One region of the Kitasatospora sp. NPDC057512 genome, then DNA from elsewhere that is predicted to be linked to it. Evidence: predicted binding sites of a transcription regulator. Region 1 holds the regulator's gene; the other holds the start of a gene.
The links. The regulator HrcA, encoded in region 1, represses chaperone genes, less so after heat shock. The targets are predictions, from matches to a motif close to TTNGCACTCNGNNNNNCNGAGTGCNAA.
Positions count from the first base shown of each region.

Region 2: groES (co-chaperone GroES) is a predicted target of HrcA. The motif match lies at 2,101-2,127, and genes of this name have one in related genera.

Region 1 covers NZ_JBHVET010000045.1:6,322-17,177, reverse strand. The annotation lists gene hemW (radical SAM family heme chaperone HemW) at 1-1,225, shown strand, start outside; gene ACFU6K_RS05775 (Uma2 family endonuclease) at 1,267-1,824, shown strand; gene ACFU6K_RS05770 (hypothetical protein) at 1,815-1,988, opposite strand; gene ACFU6K_RS05765 (DUF3097 domain-containing protein) at 2,042-2,869, opposite strand; gene ACFU6K_RS05760 (hypothetical protein) at 2,901-3,485, opposite strand; gene htpX (zinc metalloprotease HtpX) at 3,539-4,459, opposite strand; gene hrcA (heat-inducible transcriptional repressor HrcA) at 4,747-5,781, shown strand; gene dnaJ (molecular chaperone DnaJ) at 5,857-6,996, shown strand; gene ACFU6K_RS05740 (16S rRNA (uracil(1498)-N(3))-methyltransferase) at 7,084-7,833, shown strand; gene ACFU6K_RS05735 (PDZ domain-containing protein) at 7,972-10,856, shown strand, end outside.
Region 2 covers NZ_JBHVET010000174.1:1,635-12,490, reverse strand. The annotation lists gene groL (chaperonin GroEL) at 1-1,538, opposite strand, end outside; gene groES (co-chaperone GroES) at 1,654-1,959, opposite strand; gene ACFU6K_RS14420 (hypothetical protein) at 2,209-2,538, shown strand; gene ACFU6K_RS14415 (hypothetical protein) at 2,535-2,855, shown strand; gene ACFU6K_RS14410 (hypothetical protein) at 2,852-3,181, shown strand; gene ACFU6K_RS14405 (SAM-dependent methyltransferase) at 3,256-4,422, shown strand; gene ACFU6K_RS14400 (polysaccharide deacetylase family protein) at 4,463-5,365, opposite strand; gene ACFU6K_RS14395 (hypothetical protein) at 5,446-5,706, opposite strand; gene tsaD (tRNA (adenosine(37)-N6)-threonylcarbamoyltransferase complex transferase subunit TsaD) at 5,703-6,794, opposite strand; gene rimI (ribosomal protein S18-alanine N-acetyltransferase) at 6,787-7,275, opposite strand; gene tsaB (tRNA (adenosine(37)-N6)-threonylcarbamoyltransferase complex dimerization subunit type 1 TsaB) at 7,299-7,955, opposite strand; gene ACFU6K_RS14375 (hypothetical protein) at 8,111-8,677, shown strand; gene ACFU6K_RS14370 (hypothetical protein) at 8,751-8,945, opposite strand; gene tsaE (tRNA (adenosine(37)-N6)-threonylcarbamoyltransferase complex ATPase subunit type 1 TsaE) at 9,102-9,599, opposite strand; gene ACFU6K_RS14360 (alpha/beta fold hydrolase) at 9,732-10,856, opposite strand, start outside.

The DNA.
Region 1 (10,856 bases):
CTCCGCACTCCCCGACGGCGATCCGGTGCCGTCCGACGGTTCCCTGCCCGCGCACGCCCTCGACGGGCTGGGCGACCGGCCGTTCGGCTTCTACCTGCACGTGCCGTACTGCGCCAGCCGCTGCGGCTACTGCGACTTCAACACCTACACCGCCACCGAGCTGCGCTCCTCCGGGGCCGTCGCCTCCCAGGAGACCTACGCGGACAACGTGGTCGCCGAGATCCGCCACGCCCGGAAGGTGCTGGGCTCCGCCGACCTGCCGGTGCACACCGTCTTCCTCGGCGGCGGCACCCCGACCCTGCTGCCCGCCCGCGACCTGGTGAAGATGCTCGCCGCGATCCGCGAGGAGTTCGGGCTCGCCGACGGCGCCGAGGTCACCACCGAGGCCAACCCGGAGTCCGTCGACCCGGCGTACCTGGCCGAACTGCGCGAGGGCGGCTACAACCGGCTCTCCTTCGGCATGCAGAGCGCCCGCCCGCACGTCCTGAAGCTGCTCGACCGCCACCACACCCCGGGCCGCCCCGAGGCCTGCGTGGCCGAGGCCCGCGCGGCCGGCTTCGAGCACGTCAACCTCGACCTCATCTACGGCACCCCGGGCGAGTCCGACGACGACTGGCGGGCCTCCCTGGACGCCGCCATCGGCGCCGGCCCCGACCACGTGTCCGCGTACTCGCTGATCGTCGAGGAGGGCACCCGGCTCGCCGCCCGCGTCAAGCGCGGCGAACTGCCGATGATCGACGACGACGTGCACGCCGACCGCTACCTGATCGCCGAGGAGGCGCTCGCCGCCGCCGGCTACTCCTGGTACGAGGTCTCCAACTGGGCCACCACCCCCGAGGGCCGCTGCCGCCACAACGAGCTCTACTGGACCGGCGGCGACTGGTGGGGCGCCGGCCCCGGCGCCCACAGCCACGTCGGCGGCGTCCGCTGGTGGAACGCCAAGCACCCCGCCGCCTACGCCCGGGCCCTCGCCGAGCACCGCACCCCGGCCCAGGCCCGCGAGGTGCTCGCCGACGAGGACCGCCGCGTCGAACGCATCCTCCTGGAACTCCGCCTGGCCGACGGCATCCCCCTCGACCTCCTCACCGACACCGGCCGCGAGGCCGCCGACCGGCACCTCGCCGACGGCCTCCTCGCCCCCGCCCCCTACGCCCGGGGCCGCGCCACCCTCACCCTCCAGGGCCGCCTCCTGGCCGACGCCGTCGTACGTGACCTGGTGGACTGAGTGTCGTTAACGTGGGTGTCAGCCGTCGGAGGGAGCGCGCAGTGACCGCCATCGATGACCGGATGACGGGGATCTTCGAGAACCTGGAGGTCCCGGAAGGCTTCAAAGCCGAGCTCATCAGGGGGGAAATCGTGATGATGGCCGGGCCGGACCTGGTCCACAACATCATTGTCGAATCCATCCGGGACCAGATCCCGCGGGCTCGGTGGTACCGCCTGACCACACAGGACATCGATCTTCCCGGGTTGACGAGCGAGCCCCAACCGGATCTCGTCGTCTTCGAGCGGGACGCCTTCGAGGGCCCCGGCCGCCTGGTCCCCGCGCCCGTCCTCACGTTGGTGGTCGAGGTCGTCTCCAAGACCAGTGTTCTCCGTGACTACCGGACCAAGCGGGAGTTGTACGCCGAGGGCGGGATTCCCGTGTACCTGGTCGTCGACCCGATCAAGGCGGTCTGTGTGCTCCTGGCCGAGCCGACGCGGGCGAGTGCCTCGGGACTGCCGGACTACAGGGTCGAGCGAACCGCCAAGTTCGGCGAGCCCATCCCGGTGGACCTGCTCGGCATCACGCTGGACACCACGGAGTTCCAGCCCTACTCCTGACGGTCGGCCTGACCTCCCGGAGTCGGCTGCTCGGCCGGCTCCGGGTAACCGATGACGGCAAAGTCGATCCTGCCTTCGGTGACCATCGTGCGCATGCGGGCCAGAGCAGCGGTGCGGCGGTTCCGCATCGCCGTGTCGCAGTGCTCGTATGGCGGCCGGGACATGGCGACCTCCGGGTCGGGGCGAACTCCTGAAGAGAATATCCGCGTTTGCGGGATCACTCCGGCAGGGCCGTGAAGTCGATCAGTTCCTCGACCCGGCCCAGGAGTTCGGGCTCCAGGTCCTTGTAGGAGTCCACCTTCGAGAGGATGTGCTTCCAGGCCGCGGGGGTGTCCACCGGCCAGCCGAGGCGGCGGCAGGTGCCCTCCTTCCAGTCCTCGCCCCTTGGGACGGCGGGCCAGGCGGGGATGCCGACGCTCGACGGCTTCACGGCCTGCCAGATGTCGATGTAGGGGTGGCCGACGACCAGCACCGAGTCGCCGGTGACCCGGGCGGCGATGCGGTGCTCCTTCGTGCCCGGGAGCAGGTGGTCGACCAGGACGCCGAGGCGGCGGCCGGGGCCGGGGGCGAAGTCGGCGACGATCGCGGGCAGGTCGTCGATGCCGCGCAGGTACTCGACGACCACGCCCTCGATCCGCAGGTCGTCGCCCCAGACCCGTTCGACCAGCTCCGCGTCGTGCCGGCCCTCGACGTAGATGCGGGACTCGCGGGCGACCCGGGCGCGGGCGCCGGGCACGGCGATCGAGCCGGAGGCGGTGCGGCCCGGGGTGCGGGCGGGGGCCGGGCCGGCCGGGCGGACCAGGGTGACGACCCTGCCCTCCAGCAGGAAGCCGCGCGGCACCAGCGGGAACACCCGGTGCTTGCCGAACCGGTCCTCCAGGGTGACGGTGAACCCCTCGGCGGTCTTCTCGCAGCGCACCACCGCCCCGCAGTAGCCGGTCGCCGCCTCCTCGACCACCAGGTCCCGCTCGGCGGGCACCTCCGGGGCGGGGGCCTGCTTCTTCCACGGCGGGGTCAGGTCGGGTCCGTACTGGCGGCTGCGCATACGGGTGATCATAGGGAGGGCGGACGGCGCGTCAGAGGCCCGGCGCGCCCCAGACCGGGAACCAGCGGCTCAGGTCCTTCTCCAGCCGCAGGTCGTTCCCCAGCATCGCGTTGACCTGCAGTTCCAGCGGGCTGTCGCGCCGCTCCCCGCCGCCGGGCACCGGGGCGAAGGGGTAGAACGTCCCCCGCTTGTAGAGGTAGACGAGGGCCAGCGACCGCCCGTCCGGATCGCGGAAGCCGACCAGCGAGCAGAGCAGCTGCGGCCCGAAGCCGTTCGCCTCCAGTTCGCTGTTGACCGCGTGCAGGTCGTTGACCAGCTCGGGCAGCTCCTCGGGCCGGTGCCGGGCGAGCAGCCAGGAGTAGCCGTAGCCGTCCTTGGAGGCCTCCACGGGGACGCCGCCGCGCCCGGTGTCGGCGTCCAGCAGCGCCCGGACCTGCTGCTGGACCTGGACGAAGGCCGCGCCCTCGACGGCCGCGAAGCAGACCGAGCCGAGCCCGGTGGGGGTGAACCCGGCCCCGGCCTCCAGGGTGAGCGCGGCGGACGGCACGCCGAACAGCTGGTCGAGGTCGGGCTTGACGGGCTTGGTGCGGCCGAACAGGGCGTCCAGGATTCCCACGGCGGTCCTCTCGGGTCGAATACTGGGGCTCAGCGGCTCAGCGGCTCAGCGGCTCAGCGGCCGAGCTGCTCGGAGATCTTCGCCAGCTGCTCCAGCCGCTTCTCCAGGCTCGGGTGGGTGGAGAACAGCTGCGAGGCGGCCTCCCGGGCGCTCAGCGCGGGGGCGAAGTAGAAGGCGTTGTACGGCTGGGCCTGGCGCAGGTCCTTGCTGGGGATGGCCGCGATCTGCCCGGTCACCTTGGTGAGCGCCGAGGCGAGGGCGCTGGGGTGTCCGGTGAGCTGGGCGGCGGCCCGGTCGGCGGCGAGTTCGCGGTAGCGGGACAGCAGCCGGGTGAGCAGGAAGCTGATCGCGTAGACGACGATCGACACCAGCGGGATGATCAGCGCCAGGATCGCCGCGTTCTGGTCGTTGTTGTTGCGCCCGCCGCCCATGAACCCGCCGTACATCGCGATCCGGGTCATCGCCCCGGCGAGGACGCCGAGGAAGCCGGCGATCGTCATCACCGCGACGTCCCGGTGGGCGACGTGCGACAGCTCGTGGGCGAGGACGCCCTCCAGTTCCTCGGGCTCCAGCCGGCGCAGCAGCCCGGTGGTCACGCAGACCACCGCGTTCTGCGGGTTGCGGCCGGTGGCGAAGGCGTTCGGCATGTCGTTGTCGGCGACCGCCACGCGGGGCTTGGGCATGTCGGCCAGGGCGCAGAGCCGGTCGATGGTGCCGTGCAGCTGGGGGAACTGCTCCGGGGACACCTGGTGGGCGCCCATCGCCCGTTCGGTGATCTTGTCGCTGAACCAGAACTGGGCCACGAACAGCCCGCCGGAGATCAGGACGATCAGTGGCCAGGCGCCGCGCAGCAGCGCGATCAGCAGGCCGGTGAAACCGACGTACAGCAGCCCGATCACGAACATCGTCGCGACCATGCGGCCGGTCAGGCCGCGGTCCGGCGCGAAACGGGTGTGCTGGCCCGAGCTCGACATCGCTTGCTCCTCCATTCGCCGTCGCTTTCGATGCTGCCACCCGGACGGCCTCCCGGCACCACCCCGGCGCCGGGAGGATCGAACCGCCGGGGCCCCGCGGGCCGTGAGCGGAACTGCGGGGAGGATCACCCCGGTCCGGCCGTTCCTGCCGTAGGGCCCGGGCCTTACACTGGCAGGTACGGTTTTGGCACTCGCGTGTTCAGAGTGCCAGGGCGAGGGCCTCCGGAGCGGCCCGCAGCAGCAAGGGACACAGTCGGACAACGTGCGAAGACGGAGGTGCGCGCCCCATGGCCGGTGAGGTCCGCCAGCTGGACGAACGCAAGCTCGCCGTGCTCCGCGCGATCGTGCAGGACTACGTGGGCACCGAGGAGCCGGTCGGCTCCAAGGCCCTGGTGGAACGGCACAACCTCGGGGTCTCGCCGGCGACCGTCCGCAACGACATGGCGGCGCTGGAGGAGGAGGGCTACATCCACCAGCCGCACACCAGCGCCGGCCGCATCCCGACTGACAAGGGGTACCGCCTCTTCGTCGACAAGCTCGCCGAGATCAAGCCGATGAGCGCCCCCGAGCGCCGGGCCATCCGGCACTTCCTGGACGGCGCGGTCGACCTGGACGACGTGGTCGCGCGCACCGTGCGGCTGCTCGCCCAGCTGACCCGGCAGGTCGCGGTGGTGCAGTACCCCTCGCTGACGCGCTCCACCGTCCGGCACATCGAGCTGGTGGCGCTGGCCCCGGCCAAGGTGATGCTGGTGCTGATCACCAACACCGGCCGGGTCGAGCAGCGGATGGTCGACTGCCCGGGCCCGGTCGGCGAGACGGTGCTGGCGGACCTGCGGGCCCGGATCAACGCGAGGGCCGCCGGCCGGCGCCTCCCGGAGGTCCCGGGGCTGCTGGAGGAGCTGCCGGCGCAGTTCGAGCCGGCCGAGCGGCCGACCGTCAGCACGGTCCTGGCGACCCTGTTCGAGACGCTCGCCGAGCAGAACGAGGAGCGGATCATGCTGGCCGGCACGGCCAACCTGACCCGCTTCGGGCACGACTTCCCGCTCAGCATCCAGCCGGTGCTGGAGGCCCTGGAGGAGCAGGTCGTCCTGCTCCGCCTCCTGGGTGAGACCGCGGACGCCGCGATGACGGTCCGGATCGGGCGGGAGAACACCTACGAGGGGCTGACGTCCACCTCCATCGTCTCGGTCGGCTACGGTTCGGGCGACGAGAGCGTGGCCAAACTGGGTGTGATCGGTCCGACCCGGATGGACTACCCGGGCACAATGGGGGCGGTGCGAGCGGTGGCGCGGTACGTGGGCCAGATCCTGGCCGAGTCCTAGCAGAGGCCGCCGTCGGAAATCCGGCGGCGGTGACCAGTCGCAGCACTACTACAGGCGGAACAAGCGGAGCATTTGGTGGCCACGGACTACTACGCGGTACTCGGCGTCCGACGGGATGCGGGGCAGGACGAGATCAAGAAGGCGTTCCGGCGCCTGGCGCGCGAACTGCACCCGGACGTCAACCCGGACCCGAAGACGCAGGAGCGGTTCAAGGAGATCAACGCCGCTTACGAGGTGCTCTCCGATCCGCAGAAGCGCCAGGTCTACGACCTCGGCGGGGACCCGCTGTCCCCGGGCGGCGGCGGCGCGGGCGGCTTCGGCGCCGGCGCGGCGGGCTTCGGCTTCTCCGACATCATGGACGCCTTCTTCGGCGCCGCGGCCGGCCAGCGCGGCCCGCGCTCGCGCACCCGCCGTGGCCAGGACGCCATGATCCGGCTGGAGATCACCCTGGAGGAGGCCGCTTTCGGCACCACCAAGGAGCTCCAGGTCGACACCGCCGTCACCTGCACCACGTGCAGCGGCGAGGGCGCGGCCCCCGGCACCTCGGCGCAGACCTGTGACATGTGCCGCGGCAAGGGCGAGGTCTCCCAGGTCACCCGGTCCTTCCTGGGCCAGGTCATGACCTCCCGCCCCTGCCCGCAGTGCCAGGGCTTCGGCACCGTCGTGCCGACCCCGTGCCCGGAGTGCGCCGGCGACGGCCGGGTGCGGGCCCGCCGCACCCTGACCGTCAAGATCCCGGCCGGTGTCGACAACGGCACCCGGATCCAGCTGGCCGGCGAGGGCGAGGTCGGCCCCGGCGGCGGCCCGGCCGGCGACCTGTACGTCGAGATCGCCGAGACCACCCACACCATCTTCCAGCGGCGCGGGGACGACCTGCACTGCACCGTCACCATCCCGATGACGGCGGCCGCGCTCGGCACCCAGGTGCCGCTGCAGACCCTGGACGGCCTGGAGGAGGTCGACATCCGGCCCGGCACCCAGTCCGGCCAGTCGATCCCGCTGCACGGCCGGGGCATCACCCACCTGCGCGGCGGCGGCCGGGGCGACCTGATAGTGCACGTCGAGGTGAAGACGCCCAGCAAGCTCGACCCCGAGCAGGAGGAGCTGCTGCGCCGCCTCGCGGTGCTGCGCGGCGAGGAGCGGCCGTCCGGCCAGTTCGCGCCGGGCCAGCAGGGCCTCTTCTCCCGGCTGAAGGACGCCTTCAACGGCCGGTAGCCGTCCGCGGAGGGGTGCCGGGGGGAAACGACCCCGGCACCCCTTTCGCGTGTCCGTCCCACTTCCGCACGAAAGAGGTTCCCCGTCATGACCGCGCCCGTCTTCGTCGTCGAGACCGAGCGGATCGCCGCCGCCGCGCCCGGGGCCGTGGTGCGCCTGGACGGCCCGGAGGGGCGGCACGCGGCCGCGGTGAAGCGGCTGGAGCCCGGCGAGGCGGTGACCCTGGCCGACGGGCTGGGGCTCGGCGTGGACGGCACCGTCGCCGAGGTGCTCGGCAAGGACGCGATCGACGTGCGCGTCGCCGCCGTGCGCCGCGAGCCGGAGCCCGCGCCGCGGATCGTCGTGGTCCAGGCGCTGCCCAAGGGCGACCGCGGCGAGCTGGCCGTGGAGACCATGACCGAGGTCGGCGTGGACGTGGTGATCCCGTGGGCCGCCTCGCGCTGCATCACCCAGTGGAAGGGCGAGCGCGGCGCCAAGGCGCTCGCCAAGTGGCGGGCCACCGCCCGGGAGGCGGGCAAGCAGTCCCGCCGGCTGCGCTTCCCCGAGGTCCGCGAGCCGATGACCACCCGGCAGCTGGCGCCCGTCCTGGCGGGGGCCGCGTTCGCCGCCGTGCTGCACGAGGAGGGCGCCGAGCCGCTGGCGCACGCCGTCCTGCCGGAGGCCGGGGACATCGTCCTGGTGGTCGGCCCGGAGGGCGGGGTCTCCCCGGAGGAGCTGGCGGCCTTCGCCGGGGCGGGCGCCGGGCCGTACCGGCTGGGCCCCTCGGTGCTGCGCACCTCGACCGCCGGGGTGGCCGCCGGCGCGCTGCTGCTCGGGCGCACCGGCCGCTGGTCGTAGCGCCCCGGCACGCCCTGGCACGCTCCCCGGCGCGCCCCCGTACACCCGGCGGCGACCGCGTCACGGCCGTCCGCGGGCGGCGCCGGGAGTCTGCGAAAAACGGCGCGGACGGTCCGTGCACCTGCCTAGGCTGGCCGGGTGACGGACTCCCTGAACGCCTCCCCGAACTCCTCGGCGGGCGCCTACCTTCGCCATCCCCACCTGCACGGCGACCTGCTCGCCTTCGTCGCCGAGGACGACCTCTGGCTCGCCCCGCTGGACGGCGGCCGGGCCTGGCGGCTGACGGCGGACCACCTGCCGGTCCACCACCCGAGGTTCTCCCCGGACGGGCGGCACCTCGCCTTCACCTCCGCCCGGGACGGCGCCCCCGAGGTGCACGTGGTGCCGGTGGACGGCGGCCCCTCGCGCCGGCTCACCCACTGGGGCAGCCACCAGACCCGGGTGCTGGGCTGGACCGCCGACGGCCGTCCGATCGCCGCCACCGGGGCCGGTGAGGCCAGTCCGCGCCGCACCTGGGCGCACGCCGTGCCGCTGGACGGCGGCGAGCCGCAGCGGCTGCCGTACGGGCCGGTCGGCGGGCTCGCCTTCGAGCCGGGTGGTGACCGGGTGCTGCTGAGCAGCGTCAACGGCCGCGATCCGGCCTGGTGGAAGCGGTACCGGGGCGGGCGGGCCGGAAAGCTGTGGCTCGGCCGGGAGGAGTTCGCCCGGGTGCACGCGGAGCTGGACGGGCAGCTGGACTCCCCGCTGTGGGTCGGGGACCGGATCGCCTTCCTGTCCGACCACGAGGGCGTCGGCGAGCTGTGGTCCAGCCGCCCGGACGGCACCGACCTGCGCCGCCACACCGCCGACCCGGACGGCTTCTACGCCCGGGGCGCCACCACCGACGGCACCCGGGTGGTCCTGCACCGGGCCGGCGACCTCTGGCTGCTGGACGACCTGGCGGGCGCCGAGCCGCGCCGGCTGGACGTCCGGCTGGCCGGCCCGCGGGCCGGGCGCCGCCCCCGCCCGGTGCCCGCCGCGCACTGGCTGGACTCCGTCGCCCCCGACCGCACCGGCCGGGGCAGCGCCGTGGTGGTGCGCGGCGGCGTGCACTGGCTGACCCACCGCGAGGGCCCGGCCCGGGTGCTGGACGAGACCCCGGGCGTGCGCGGGCGGCTGGCCCGGGTGGTGCCCGGCGAGGACGGCGCCCAGGGCGTGCTCTGGGTGTCCGACGCCGAGGGCGAGGACGCCCTGGAGTTCGCCCCCGACCTGCACGGCGCCGAGCGCCGCCGGCTGGCCGCGGGGCGGCTCGGCCGGGTCAACGCGCTGACGGTCTCCCCGGACGGCAAGCAGGCCGCGCTCGGCGTGCACGACGGCCGGGTGCTGCTGGTGACGCTGGCCGACGGCGCCGTGCACGAGCTGGACCGCAGCGCCGACGGCGAGCCCGGCGCCCCGGCCTTCAGCCCGGACTCGGCCTGGCTGGCCTGGTCGCGCCCGGTGCGCGGGATGGGCCCGCACTCGTTGCGCCAGATCGTGCTGGCCGACCTGGCGACCCGGACGGTCGGCGAGGTCACCCAGCCGCGCTTCGTGGACACCTCGCCCTCCTTCACCGCGGACGGCCGCTACCTGGCCTTCCTGTCGGTGCGCAACTTCGACCCGGTCTACGACGCGCACGTCTTCGACCTGTCCTTCCCGAACGGCTGCCGCCCCTACCTGGTCACGCTGGCCGCGGACACCCCCTCCCCGTTCGGGCCGCAGCGGGCCGGGCGCCCGCTCGGCGGGGAGGAGGACGAGCCGAAGGCCGGGAAGGCGGACGGCGAGCAGGCGGCGGCCGACGCCGCGCCGGTGACCAGGGTGGACCTGGACGGCATCGCCGACCGGATCATCCCCTTCCCGGTGGAGGGCGGCCGCTTCGAGGAGCTGGCCGCCGCCAAGGACGGCATGCTCTGGACCAGGGCCCCGCTGACGGGCGAACTCGGCGACGAGGCCGCCTCGTTGGACGACGACCGGCCCCGTCCGGTGCTGGAGCGCTTCGACCTGCGCAAGCGCCGGGTCGAGCAGCTGGTGCACGGCCTGGACGAGTTCTCGGTCAGCGCGGACGGCACCCGGGTCGCCGTGCTGGACCAGGGCGAGCTGAGGGTCGTCCCGGCGGACCACAAGGGCGGCGACGACGAGGAGGCCGCCGTCGACCTCGCCCGGCTGCGGGTGACCGTCGACCCGGCCGCCGAGTGGCGGCAGATGTACGCCGAGAACGGCCGGCTGATGCGGGACAACTTCTGGCGCCCCGACCTCTCCGGCGTCGACTGGGACGGGGTGCTGGAGCGCTACCGGCCGCTGGTCGAGCGGGTCGGCTCGCACGACGAACTGGTCGACCTGCTCTGGGAGGTGCACGGCGAACTCGGCACCTCGCACGCCTACGTGCTGCCGTACGGCCGGTACACCGAGCCCGCCCGGCGCCAGGGCCTGCTCGGCGCCGACCTCGTCCGGGACGGCGAGCACTGGCGGATCGGCCGGATCCTGCCCGGGGAGTCCTCCGACCCCAGGGCCCGCTCGCCGCTGGCCGCGCCCGGCGCGGCGATCCGCCCGGGCGACGCGGTGCTCGCCGTCAACGGCCGCCCGGTGGACCCGGTCACCGGCCCGGCCCCGCTGCTGGCCGGCACCGCCGGGCAGCCGGTCGAGCTGACCGTGGCCGGGAAGGACGGCAGCGACCGGCGCCACCCGGTGGTCGTCCCGCTCGCCGACGAGGAGGCGCTGCGCTACCACGACTGGGTGGCCGGGCGGCGGGCCGCGGTGCGCGAGCTGTCCGGCGGGCGGCTGGGCTACCTGCACATCCCCGACATGCAGACGGCCGGCTGGGCCCAGCTGCACCGCGACCTGAGCGCCGAGATGGCCCGGGAGGGCCTGGTCGTCGACGTCCGGGGGAACCGGGGCGGCCACACCTCGCAGCTGGTGATCGAGAAGCTGGCCCGCAAGGTCATCGGCTGGGACGTCATCCGGGACACCGACCACCCGGTGCCCTACCCGGCGGACGCCCCGCGCGGCCC
Region 2 (10,856 bases), on a different contig from region 1:
AGGGAGGCGATCGAGGCGGCGTTCTCCAGGGCGGAGCGGGTGACCTTGACCGGGTCGATGACGCCGGCCTTCACCAGGTCGCCGTACTCGCCGGTGGCGGCGTTGTAGCCCTGGCCGATCTCCAGCTCGGAGACCTTGGAGGTGATGACGTAGCCCTCCAGGCCGGCGTTCTGGGCGATCCAGCGCAGCGGCTCGTGCAGCGCCTTGCGGACCACGGCGACACCGGTGGCCTCGTCACCCGACAGGCCCAGGCCCTCGTCCAGCACCTTGGCGGCGTGGACCAGGGAGGCGCCACCGCCGGCGACGATGCCCTCCTCGACCGCGGCGCGGGTCGCCGAGATGGCGTCCTCCAGGCGGTGCTTGCGCTCCTTCAGCTCCACCTCGGTGGCGGCGCCGACCTTGATGACGCAGACGCCGCCGGCCAGCTTGGCCAGGCGCTCCTGCAGCTTCTCGCGGTCCCAGTCGGAGTCGGTCGCGGCGATCTCGCCCTTGATCTGGGCGACGCGGCCGGCGACGGCCTCGGCGTCACCGGCACCGTCGACGACCGTGGTCTCGTCCTTGGTGATGGTCACGCGGCGGGCGGTGCCCAGCACGTCCAGGCCGACCTGGTCGAGCTTGAGGCCGACCTCCTCGGAGATGACCTGGCCACCGGTCAGGACGGCCAGGTCGCCGAGGATCGCCTTGCGGCGGTCGCCGAAGCCCGGGGCCTTGACGGCGACGGCGTTGAAGGTGCCACGGATCTTGTTCACGACCAGGGTCGACAGCGCCTCGCCGTCGACGTCCTCGGCGATGATCAGCAGCGGCTTGGAGGCACCGCCCTGGAGGATCTTCTCCAGCAGCGGCAGCAGCTCCTGGATGGAGGAGATCTTGCCCTGGTTGATCAGGATGTACGGGTCCTCGAGGACCGCTTCCTGGCGCTCGGCGTCGGTGACGAAGTACGGCGACAGGTAGCCCTTGTCGAACTGCATGCCCTCGGTGAAGTCCAGCTCCACGCCGAAGGTGTTCGACTCCTCGACGGTGATGACACCGTCCTTGCCGACCTTGTCGATCGCCTCGGCGATCAGCTCGCCGACCTGGGTGTCCTGCGCGGAGAGGGACGCGACGGCGGCGACGTCGTCCTTGCCCTCGATCTCGCGGGCGACGGACAGCAGGTGCTCGGAGACCGCGGCGACGGCCTTGTCGATGCCCTTCTTCAGGGCGGCCGGGCCGGCACCGGCGGCGACGTTGCGCAGACCCTCGTTGACCAGGGCCTGGGCCAGCACGGTGGCGGTGGTGGTGCCGTCACCCGCGACGTCGTTGGTCTTGGTGGCGACCTCCTTGACGAGCTGCGCGCCAAGGTTCTCGTACGGGTCGTCCAGCTCGACCTCGCGGGCGATGGTGACACCGTCGTTGGTGATGGTCGGGGCGCCGAACTTCTTGTCGATGACGACGTTGCGGCCCTTGGGGCCGATGGTCACCTTGACGGTGTCGGCCAGCTTGTTGACACCGCGCTCCAGCGAGCGGCGGGCGTCCTCGTCGAACTGCAGGATCTTCGCCATGTTCCCTATTCCCTCGGGGCTGCGGCCGGCCCACCGGCCGCCGAACTACGTGAACCAACAACCACGCCCCGGGCCCCTGTCACTGGGACACGGATCCGGGGCGGGTCGGTACGTCTTACTTCTCGATGATCGCGAGGACGTCGCGAGCGGAGAGCACCAGGTACTCCTCGCCCTGGTACTTCACCTCGGTGCCGCCGTACTTCGAGTACAGGACGATGTCACCCACGGCGACGTCGAGCGGCAGACGCTGGCCGTCCTCGAAGCGGCCCGGGCCGACGGCCAGGACGACGCCCTCCTGGGGCTTCTCCTTGGCGGTGTCCGGGATAACCAGGCCGGAGGCCGTGGTGGTCTCGGCGTCGAGCGGCTGGACCACGATGCGGTCCTCGAGCGGCTTGATGGCAACCTTGCTGCTGGTGGTCACGTCCGAGCTCCCCTTCGGAGATTACGGGGTTTTCTAACGGGTAGGGGCGATCCTGTGGGCCTGCCGTCGCGGGGGTCAGACACACGTCGTCGCGTTAGCACTCCCCTAGTGGTGAGTGCCAAGGACGACCATAGGGCCGTGTTAGCACTCAGTCAACCAGAGTGCCAACGGCGAGTCCCGGAAGTCCCCGGTCGCAGATGAGTAGCCGTACTCATGTACGACCGGGCCCGGCCCCGCCAGACTCCTGCCATGACCTCGATCCCGGTGCGCATCGGCCCGTCCCGGCCCAAGGACGCCGCCCTCGCCCTGCTGTCGCTGCCCCTGCTGGGGGCCGTGCTGCCGTTCGTCGCCTTCTTCCTCGTCGCCTGCCTCGGCAACATCCCCGGCTACGACGGGGACGGGCGCGGGTGGGCCTTCCTGGGCATCGGGATGCTGGCCGCCCCGGTGGTCGCCCTGGCGGCGGGCCTCGTGGTGGCCTTCCGCAGCCGGCGGTCCGGCTACCGGTTCCTCCCGGTCGCCGCCGGGCTCGCCCCGTTCGCGCTGCCGGCGGTGCTCTCCTCGGGCGTCCTGTGGCGGTGAACCGGCTGCCGCTCGCCGACCCGCTGCGCCCGGTCGGCCGTCCGACGGACCTGCTGCTCGCGTCGCTGACGGTCCTGGGGGCCGCCTCGCTGCTGGCGTTCGGCTGGATCGCGGCCTTCCTGGCCGCGCTCGCGCTGGAGGCCCACCCCGCGATCGGCGGCTGGGCGGCCCGGGGCGTCGCGACCGCGCTGCTGCTCGTCCCGGTCCTGGCGGTGGCCCGGTACACCCACCGGCGGGGCTACCGGATCACCCCGGTCGCCGCCGCGGTCAGCCCCGCCCTGCTGACCGTCCTCGCCGGCGCGGGGTGGCTCCGGTGAGCCGGCCCCACGGCGCGCCCGGGCGGCCGCCGATCCACTGGGCGCCGGACCTGGTGCTCGCCGCGCTGGTGCTCGCCGGGGCCGTCGCGGCGGCGTTCGTCGGGTCGTTCGTGCTCAACGCGCTGAAGCTGCTCGCCCTGTACGGCCCCGGGGTGGTGGCCCTGGACGTCTTCGGCGTCGTGGTGCTGCTCGTGCTGCTGGCGCTGACCGGCCTCGGCACCCGGCGGCTCGGGTACCGGATCACGCCGTACGCCGCGCTGGCGGCCGCGCCGCTGATGCCGCTGGTGTTCTGGCTGACCTCCGGCGTCCCCGTCATCGGCCGGTGAACGGCGGCGCCGCCGCTCCGGCCGACCGGCCGACCGGCCGACCGGCCGACCGGCCGACCGGCGAGAATGGCCCCGTGGACACCGAGAACCTCCAGCCGCTGCTGACCCCCGAGGGCCAGGCCCTGCTCGCCGAGCTGCGCGAGTTCACCCCCGAGGAGGAGCTCGCGCTGGCGACCCGCCTGCGGCGGGAGCACCCGGCGGAGCTGGTGTCGGCCGCGTTCGGGCAGGCGCGGCTGCGGCAGCGGGCGCGGGCGAAGTTCGGGGCGGACGCCGACCTGATGTACTTCACGCCCAACGGGGTCGAGCAGTCCACCCGGCGCAGCGTGGCCGAGTGGCGGGCCCGGCGGTTCGCCGACCTGGGCGTACGGCGGCTGGCGGACCTGTGCTGCGGCATCGGCGGGGACGTGCTGGCGCTGGCCCGGGCCGGCATCGAGGTGCTGGCCGTCGACAAGGACCCGGCGGCCTGCGCCGCCACCGCGGCCAACGCGGCCGCGCTGGGCCTGGCCGACCTGGTCGAGGTGCGCTGCGCGGACGTCGCCGAGGTGGACGTCACCGGCTACGACGCGGTGTTCACCGACCCGGCCCGGCGCACCGCGCGCGGCCGGGTGTTCGACCCGGAGGCGTACGCCCCGCCGCTCTCCTGGGCGATCGAGGCCGGCCGCCGGACCCCGATCGGCGCGCTGAAGGTCGCGCCGGGCATCCCGCACGAGGCCGTGCCGGAGGACGCAGAGGCCGAGTGGGTCTCCGACCACGGCGACGTCAAGGAGGCGGTGCTCTGGTTCGGCACCAGGGCCGCGAGCCCGCACCGCGCCACCCTGCTGCCGCACGGCGCCAGCCTGACCGGCGGCGACCTGCCCGACCCGCCGGCCGGCCCGGTCGGGCGCTACCTGTACGAGCCGGACGGCGCGGTGATCCGGGCCCACCTGGTGGCCGAGGTGGCCGGGCAGGTGGGCGGCCGGCTGATCGACCCGAAGATCGCCTACCTGACCTCGGACGAGCTGGTCGCCACCCCGTACGCGCACGCCTTCGAGCTCACCGACGTGCTGCCGTTCAACATCAAGAAGCTGAAGGCGCTGCTGCGCGAGCGGGCGGTCGGCACGGTGGTGATCAAGAAGCGCGGGATGGCGATCACCCCGGAGGAGCTGCGCCGCCAGCTCAAGCCCTCCGGGCCGAACACCGTCACGGTGATCCTCAGCCGCACCGACCACGGGCCGCTGATGATGCTGGGCCAGCCGGTCTGACCCCCGGCGCGGCGGCCCGGCCCACGGCTCCGGGACCGGGCTACGAGGCGGGCGCCTGGATGTAGTCCTCCAGCCGGGCCACCGAGAAGCCCTGCTCCTGGATCCGGGCCAGCAGGTCGCCGAACATCTGGGTCATCGTGGCGCCCTTGAGCTCCTTGGGGCCGCGGAAGTGCGCCAGGACGATGTCGCCGGGCTTCAGCTTCTTGTCCGCGGCCTGGTACTGCATGTCGTGGATCTGCATCGACTCGCGCCAGAGCACGATCGCGCGCGGGCCGCACTGCTGCACCGAGGTGTTGAGCATCGGGGTGTTGGCGCCGTCGCCGAACGGCGGGCGGAACAGCAGCGGAGCGGTGCCGTACTGCTGGGTGAGCGCGGCCTGGTCGTCGCAGATCTCGGACTTCTGCTTGTCCGCCGACAGCTTGCTCATCACCGGGTGGTCCACGGTGTGGTTCTGGACGTGGTTGCCCAGCGCCTGGAGCGGCTTGAAGTAGCCGTAGTCGTTCTTGACGATGTCCTTCGTCAGGAACATCGAGATCGGCACCTTGAGGTCGGTGAGCATCTCGACGAACTTCGGGTCCTTCTCGGCGCCGTCGTCGATGGTGATGAAGACGACCTTGTCGGTGGTCTTCACATCGCTGAACACCGGTACGGGGCCGGTCCGTTCGAGCTTGATCGGCTTGTCGGCGGGCGGCGCCGGGGCGGGGGCGAGCGGGGTGAGGTTCCACTTGGCCCAGGCCGCCGCGTCCGCGCCCGCCGGGGCGCCCGCCGAAGGGGGCGCGGACGCGCCGGTCGGCGCCGCGCCGGTGGGCCGGGGCGTGGTCGCCGCCGTCGTGGCGGCCGGGGCGGCGGCGCCACCGCCCCCGTTGTCCCCGCACGCGGTGGCGAAGGCCAGCAGGGCCAGCGCCCCCACCCCGTACGTCCTGGTCCTGCTCCGCCTGATCACCGCTGCGCGCTCCCGGTTCCCGTCCAGCCTTCTCTCAGCTATGCACGGTACCGACCGCCGCGGCGGTTCCCGGCCAGGGGTTACTCGACGTGCTCGCTGGTGAAGGACCAGCGGTGCACCGGACGGCCGAGCAGCCCGGCCGGCGGGTCGGCGACGGGCACCGGCTCGCCGTTCCACCAGGTGATCAGCAGCACCCGCTCGCCCGGGGCGGAGAGCAGTTCGAGGCGCTCGAGACCGGCCGAGCCGCGGACCGCGGGCAGCACCGACTCCCGTACCCAGGCGGCGAGTTCGTCCCCCCGGCCGGACGCCGCCCGGGCCTCCCACATCGCGGCGACGGTCATGCCGCGCCACCGCCGAGGGCGTCGTAGGCCTGGCCGTGGAAGTCCGTGTGGGGCACGTGGGTCTCGGTCACCGGCAGCGAGGAGTCCGCCGACAGGTCGAGGGCGGACGGCGTGCGGTCGCGCCACACCATCTCGGCGCCCAGCGCCGCGACCATCGCGCCGTTGTCGGTGCACAGGCCCGGCCGGGGCACCCGCAGCCGGATGCCGGCCCGGTCGCAGCGCTGCTGGGCCATCTCGCGCAGCCGCGAGTTGGCCGCCACGCCGCCGCCGATCATCAGGTGGTCGACGCCGTTGTCCTTGCACGCCTTGACGGCCTTGCGGGTGAGCACGTCGGTGACCGCCTCCTGGAAGGACGCCGCCACGTCGGCGACCGGCACCTCCTCGCCGGCCCGGCGCTTGGCCTCCACCCAGCGGGCGACGGCGGTCTTCAGGCCGGAGAAGGAGAAGTCGTACGCCGGGTCGTTGCGGCCGCTCAGCCCGCGCGGGAAGGCGATCGCCTTCGGGTCGCCCTCGCGGGCCGTGCGGTCGACGATCGGGCCGCCGGGGAAGCCGAGGCCGAGCACCCGGGCGACCTTGTCGAAGGCCTCGCCGGCCGCGTCGTCGATGGTCGCGCCGAGCGGGCGGACGTCGCTGGTGATGTCCTCGCTGAGCAGCAGCGAGGAGTGCCCGCCGGAGACCAGCAGGGCCATCGTCGGCGAGGGCAGCCGGCCGTGCTCCAGCTGGTCGACGCAGATGTGCGAGGCGAGGTGGTTGACCCCGTACAGCGGCTTGTCCAGCGCCCAGGCGTACGCCTTCGCGGCGCTGACGCCGACCAGCAGCGCGCCGGCCAGGCCGGGGCCGGCGGTGACGGCGATGCCGTCCAGGTCGCTCGCCTTGATCCCGGCGGTGTCCAGGGCGCGCTGGATGGTCGGGACCATCGCCTCCAGGTGCGCGCGGCTGGCGATCTCCGGGACGACGCCGCCGAAGCGGGCGTGGTCGTTGACGCTGGAGGCGACCGCGTCGGCCAGCAGCGTGGTGCCGCGCACGATGCCGACGCCGGTCTCGTCGCAGGAGGTCTCGATGCCGAGGACGAGCGGTTCGTCAGCCATGGCGGGTGTCCTCAATGTCCTTCGGGTCAGTGCTGTCAGTGCTCGGGTGGTCGAGGCGCATCACCAGCGCGTCGACGTTGGCGGGCTGGTAGTAGCCGCGCCGGATGCCCACCGGTTCGAAGCCGTGGCGCTCGTACAGCCGCTGGGCTCGCGGGTTGTCCACCCGCACCTCCAGCAGCAGCTCGGCGCACTCGCGCCGGGCGGCCTCCCGGATCAGGTCGGTGAGCAGCGCCGTGCCGAGGCCGGCGCCCTGGTGGCGCTCGTCGACGGCGATGGTCTGGACGTCGCCCTCGCCGGCGATCGCCATCAGCCCGGCGTAGCCGACGATCCTGCCGTCCGGGGCGGCCGCGACGGTGTAGTGGCGGGTGCCGCCGGGGTGGGACTCGGCCAGCTCGGACCAGAACATCCCGGCGGACCAGGCGTCCTCGGGGAAGAGCCGCAGCTCCAGCTCCAGCACCGGCGCGATGTCCCACCAGCGCATCGGGCGCAGGGTGGTGCCGTGGTTCACGCCGGGAGCACCGCCTTGTAGGCCGCGGGGACCTGGGCGTCCGGGCGGCGCAGGTACAGCGGGTGGTTGGGCAGCAGCTCGCGCCCGGCGGCCAGCTCGGCGGCGGCGAAGCCCGCCAGGGCGCCGGCCGAGACGTGCTCGGGGCCGTGCGCGCCCGGGAAGGCGTCGGGGTAGAGCAGCGCGCCGGCGCCGACGGAGCGCCGCTGCGGGGTCAGCTCGGCCGGGCGGTCCACGGCGGGGCCCTCGGTGCGGCGGCCCTCGGCGTCGTACGAGGCCCAGTAGACCTCCTTGCGGCGCGCGTCGGTGGCGGCCGTGAACGGCTGCCCGGCCAGGCCCTCGGCGCGGGCCTGGAAGGCGATCGCGTCCAGCGTGCAGACGCCGTGCACCGGCAGCCCGAGCGCGTGGCCGAGCGCGGCGGCGGTCACCAGGCCGACCCGCAGGCCGGTGTACGGGCCGGGGCCGACGCCGACCGCGATGCCGGTCAGCCGGTGCTTGTCCACCCCGGCGGCCCGCAGCACCTGGTCGATCGCGGGCAGCAGCAGTTCGCCGTGGCGCCTGGCGTCGACCTGGTGGGTCTCGGCGAGGACGGCCGTGCCGTCGTGGACGGCGGCGGTGACGGCGGGGGTAGCGGTGTCGAACGCGAGCAGCAGCACGGGGTCAAGGTTAGACCGACGTTGGGCCGACCGGCCGATCGGCAGGGTGTACCAGGCGGGAACACAGATCCGAGGCACTGCGACCCGCGCGGATGAACCTGGCACGATGGGGCCGTACGTAAAGGGACGGCGGCGGGAGCGGCAACGTGGCGAAGATGGGTCCTGGAGTGGTGGTCACGGGGTTGACCCTGGGGGCCCTGGCGGTGGTGAGCCTGCTGGCCTTCCAGGCCAACGGCGCCCAGGACCGGGCCGGCGGCCCCAAGCCCACCGCCACCACCACGGCGACCGGCACGGCCACCGCCGCGGCGCCCACCGCCGCGGCCACCCCGACCGTCCCCCCGCTGCCGGCCACCTCGGGCACCGGCACCCGGGTGGTGTACTCGGTCGGCAGCCACTACGTCTGGCTGGTCGACCCGAAGAAGAGCCCGCAGGTCGCGGCCGCCTTCCCGGTCACCCCGGGCTCGGTCGAGCCGGCCCCGGGCAGCTACGCGGTGTACAGCCGCACCCCGACCACCACCGGGACGGACGGCAAGCAGATCGAGCACGTGGTGCGCTTCGCGCAGCAGAACGGCGTGGTGTTCGGCTTCAGCGCGGCGGTGGACGGCGCGACGCCGACCACCGACCCGAGCGCCAAGACCGGCGGCATCCGCAGCGGCCGCGCCGAGGGGCAGCTGCTCTGGGACTTCGCGCCGAAGGACACCAAGGTGGTCGTGATCGCCTGAGCCCGGAAGGGACCGGGCGGCCCGGGTTCGGGTCCGGTTCCGGTTCGGGCTTCGGGCTTCGGGAGGAGCGGCCTCAGGCGGCCCGGGGCGTCCGCGCCTCGGGCCGTTCGTCGTGCCCGGGCCGCGGTTCGGGCGGTGTGGACACCGCCTCGGCGGCCGCGCAGGCGGCCAGCAGCGCCCGCATCGGCTCTCCCGGAGCGCGGCGGGCGGACTCTCCGGCCCCGGCGGCGGTGACCGCGCGCTGCGGGGCGGGGGTGGTGCTCGACATGGCGCCTCCCTAGTTAGGCAGACCTAACCGCAGCACCCATCCCACCACGCCCGGCACCCCGGCCGCAACATCTTGCCGACACTCTGTCGGCAAGATGTCGGCACGTCGTCGGAGCCCCGTCGGCGGGTCGTCCGCGGGTCGTCGGACCCCTCCCGGCTACCCGAGTTCCGCCAGCGCCGCGTCCGCCCAGCGCGGGCCGATGCCGGTCAGCACCACCCGACGCGGGTCCTGGTCGTCCCCACCCCCGGTACCGCCGATGGCGCGCTCGATCCGGACCTCCAGCCGGTCCTCGGACAGCCGCTCGACCTTGCCCTCGCCCCACTCGACCACGACCACCGACTCGGGCAGCGAGACGTCCAGGTCGAGGTCCTCCATCTCGTCCAGGTCCCCGCCCAGCCGGTACGCGTCCACGTGCACCAGCGCCGGGCCGCCGACCAGCGAGGGGTGCACCCGGGCGATCACGAAGGTCGGCGAGGTCACCGCCCCGCGGACCTGCAGCCCCTCCCCCAGGCCCCGGGTCAGCGTGGTCTTCCCCGCCCCCAGCTCGCCGGAGAGCAGCACCAGGTCACCCGGCCGCAGCAGCGCGGCCAGCTCCCGGCCGAGCCGGCCCATCCGCTCCGGGGTGGGGACGGTGAGAGTGGCGTGCGAGCCCATGCGCGTGTCTTGCCCTTCGGTCCGTACGGCGCGCCGACCACCGGCCGCCACCGCTACCGTGCCACATCGGCGGGCACCCGCGCGGCGGGCGGGGCCTTCGGGCGGGCGCCCGGGCGTACGGGCGCTCGGGCCTCAGGCGGGGTCGACGACGGTTTCCGCGGCCCGCTCCCCGGCCAGGTCGAGGACGGCCGCGGGCAGCGGCGCGGCCCCGGCGAAGCCGGCGGCCCGGCGCAGCAGCCGGGCCAGCTCGTGGTCGACCAGCTCCGGGCACTCCAGCATCACCAGGTGCCCGGCGCCCTCGGCCAGCACCAGCTCCGCGCCGGGCAGCCGCTCGGCCATCGCCTCGCTGTGCGTCGAGGGCGTCAGCAGGTCCTTCGTCCCGGCCAGCACCAGTGCGGGCAGGCCGCGCAGGGCGTCCAGCGCCTCGTACTTCTCGTGCGCGCCGAACACCGGGTAGAACTCGGCGACCACGTCGATCGGGGTGGCGTCCAGCAACTGCTCGGCGAAGCGCACCACGCCGGGGTCGACGTCCCGGCCGCCGAAGGAGAACCTCCGGTAGAACACGGCGGCCACGTCCGAGCCCAGCCGCCTGGTCGCCTCGACCAGGTCGACCTGGCGGCCCAGCAGCTTCACCACCCCGGGCGCGACCTTCTTGAACAGCTTCGCGCCGGCCCTCGGCAGGCCGAGGCTGACCTCGTTCCAGTCCCCGGCGAGGGTGCCGATCAGCGCCACCCCGGCGACGCGCTCGCGGAACAGCTCCGGGTGCTGGTCGGCCAGCGCCATCACCGTCATGCCGCCCATCGAGTGGCCCACCACCACCAGCGGCCCGGTCGGCGCGACGGCGTCGATCACCGCCTTGAGGTCGCCGCCCAGCTGGTCGATGCCGGCCGGCTCGCCCGCCAGGTACGAGCGGGAGCGCTCGGAGCGGCCGTGGCTGCGCTGGTCCCAGAAGACCAGCCGCAGGCCCTCGCGCAGCGCGGCCCGCTGGAAGTGCCAGCTGTCCTGGTTGAGGCAGTAGCCGTGGCAGAACACCACCGTCAGCGGCTCGGCACCGGTCCCGCCGTCCGGCCCGCTCCAGCCGGTGCCGTCCAGCTCGACGTACAGCTCGGTGCCGTCCGGCGCGGCCACCGTCCTCGGGCGGCCGCGCAGCGAGCCGTACGGGGCGTTCGCGTCCAGCTCGGCCCGGGCCCGGCGGCGCATCGCCCGGCCGACGGTCAGCCGCTCGATCGCGACGCCCGCGGCCGCCCCGGCCGCCAG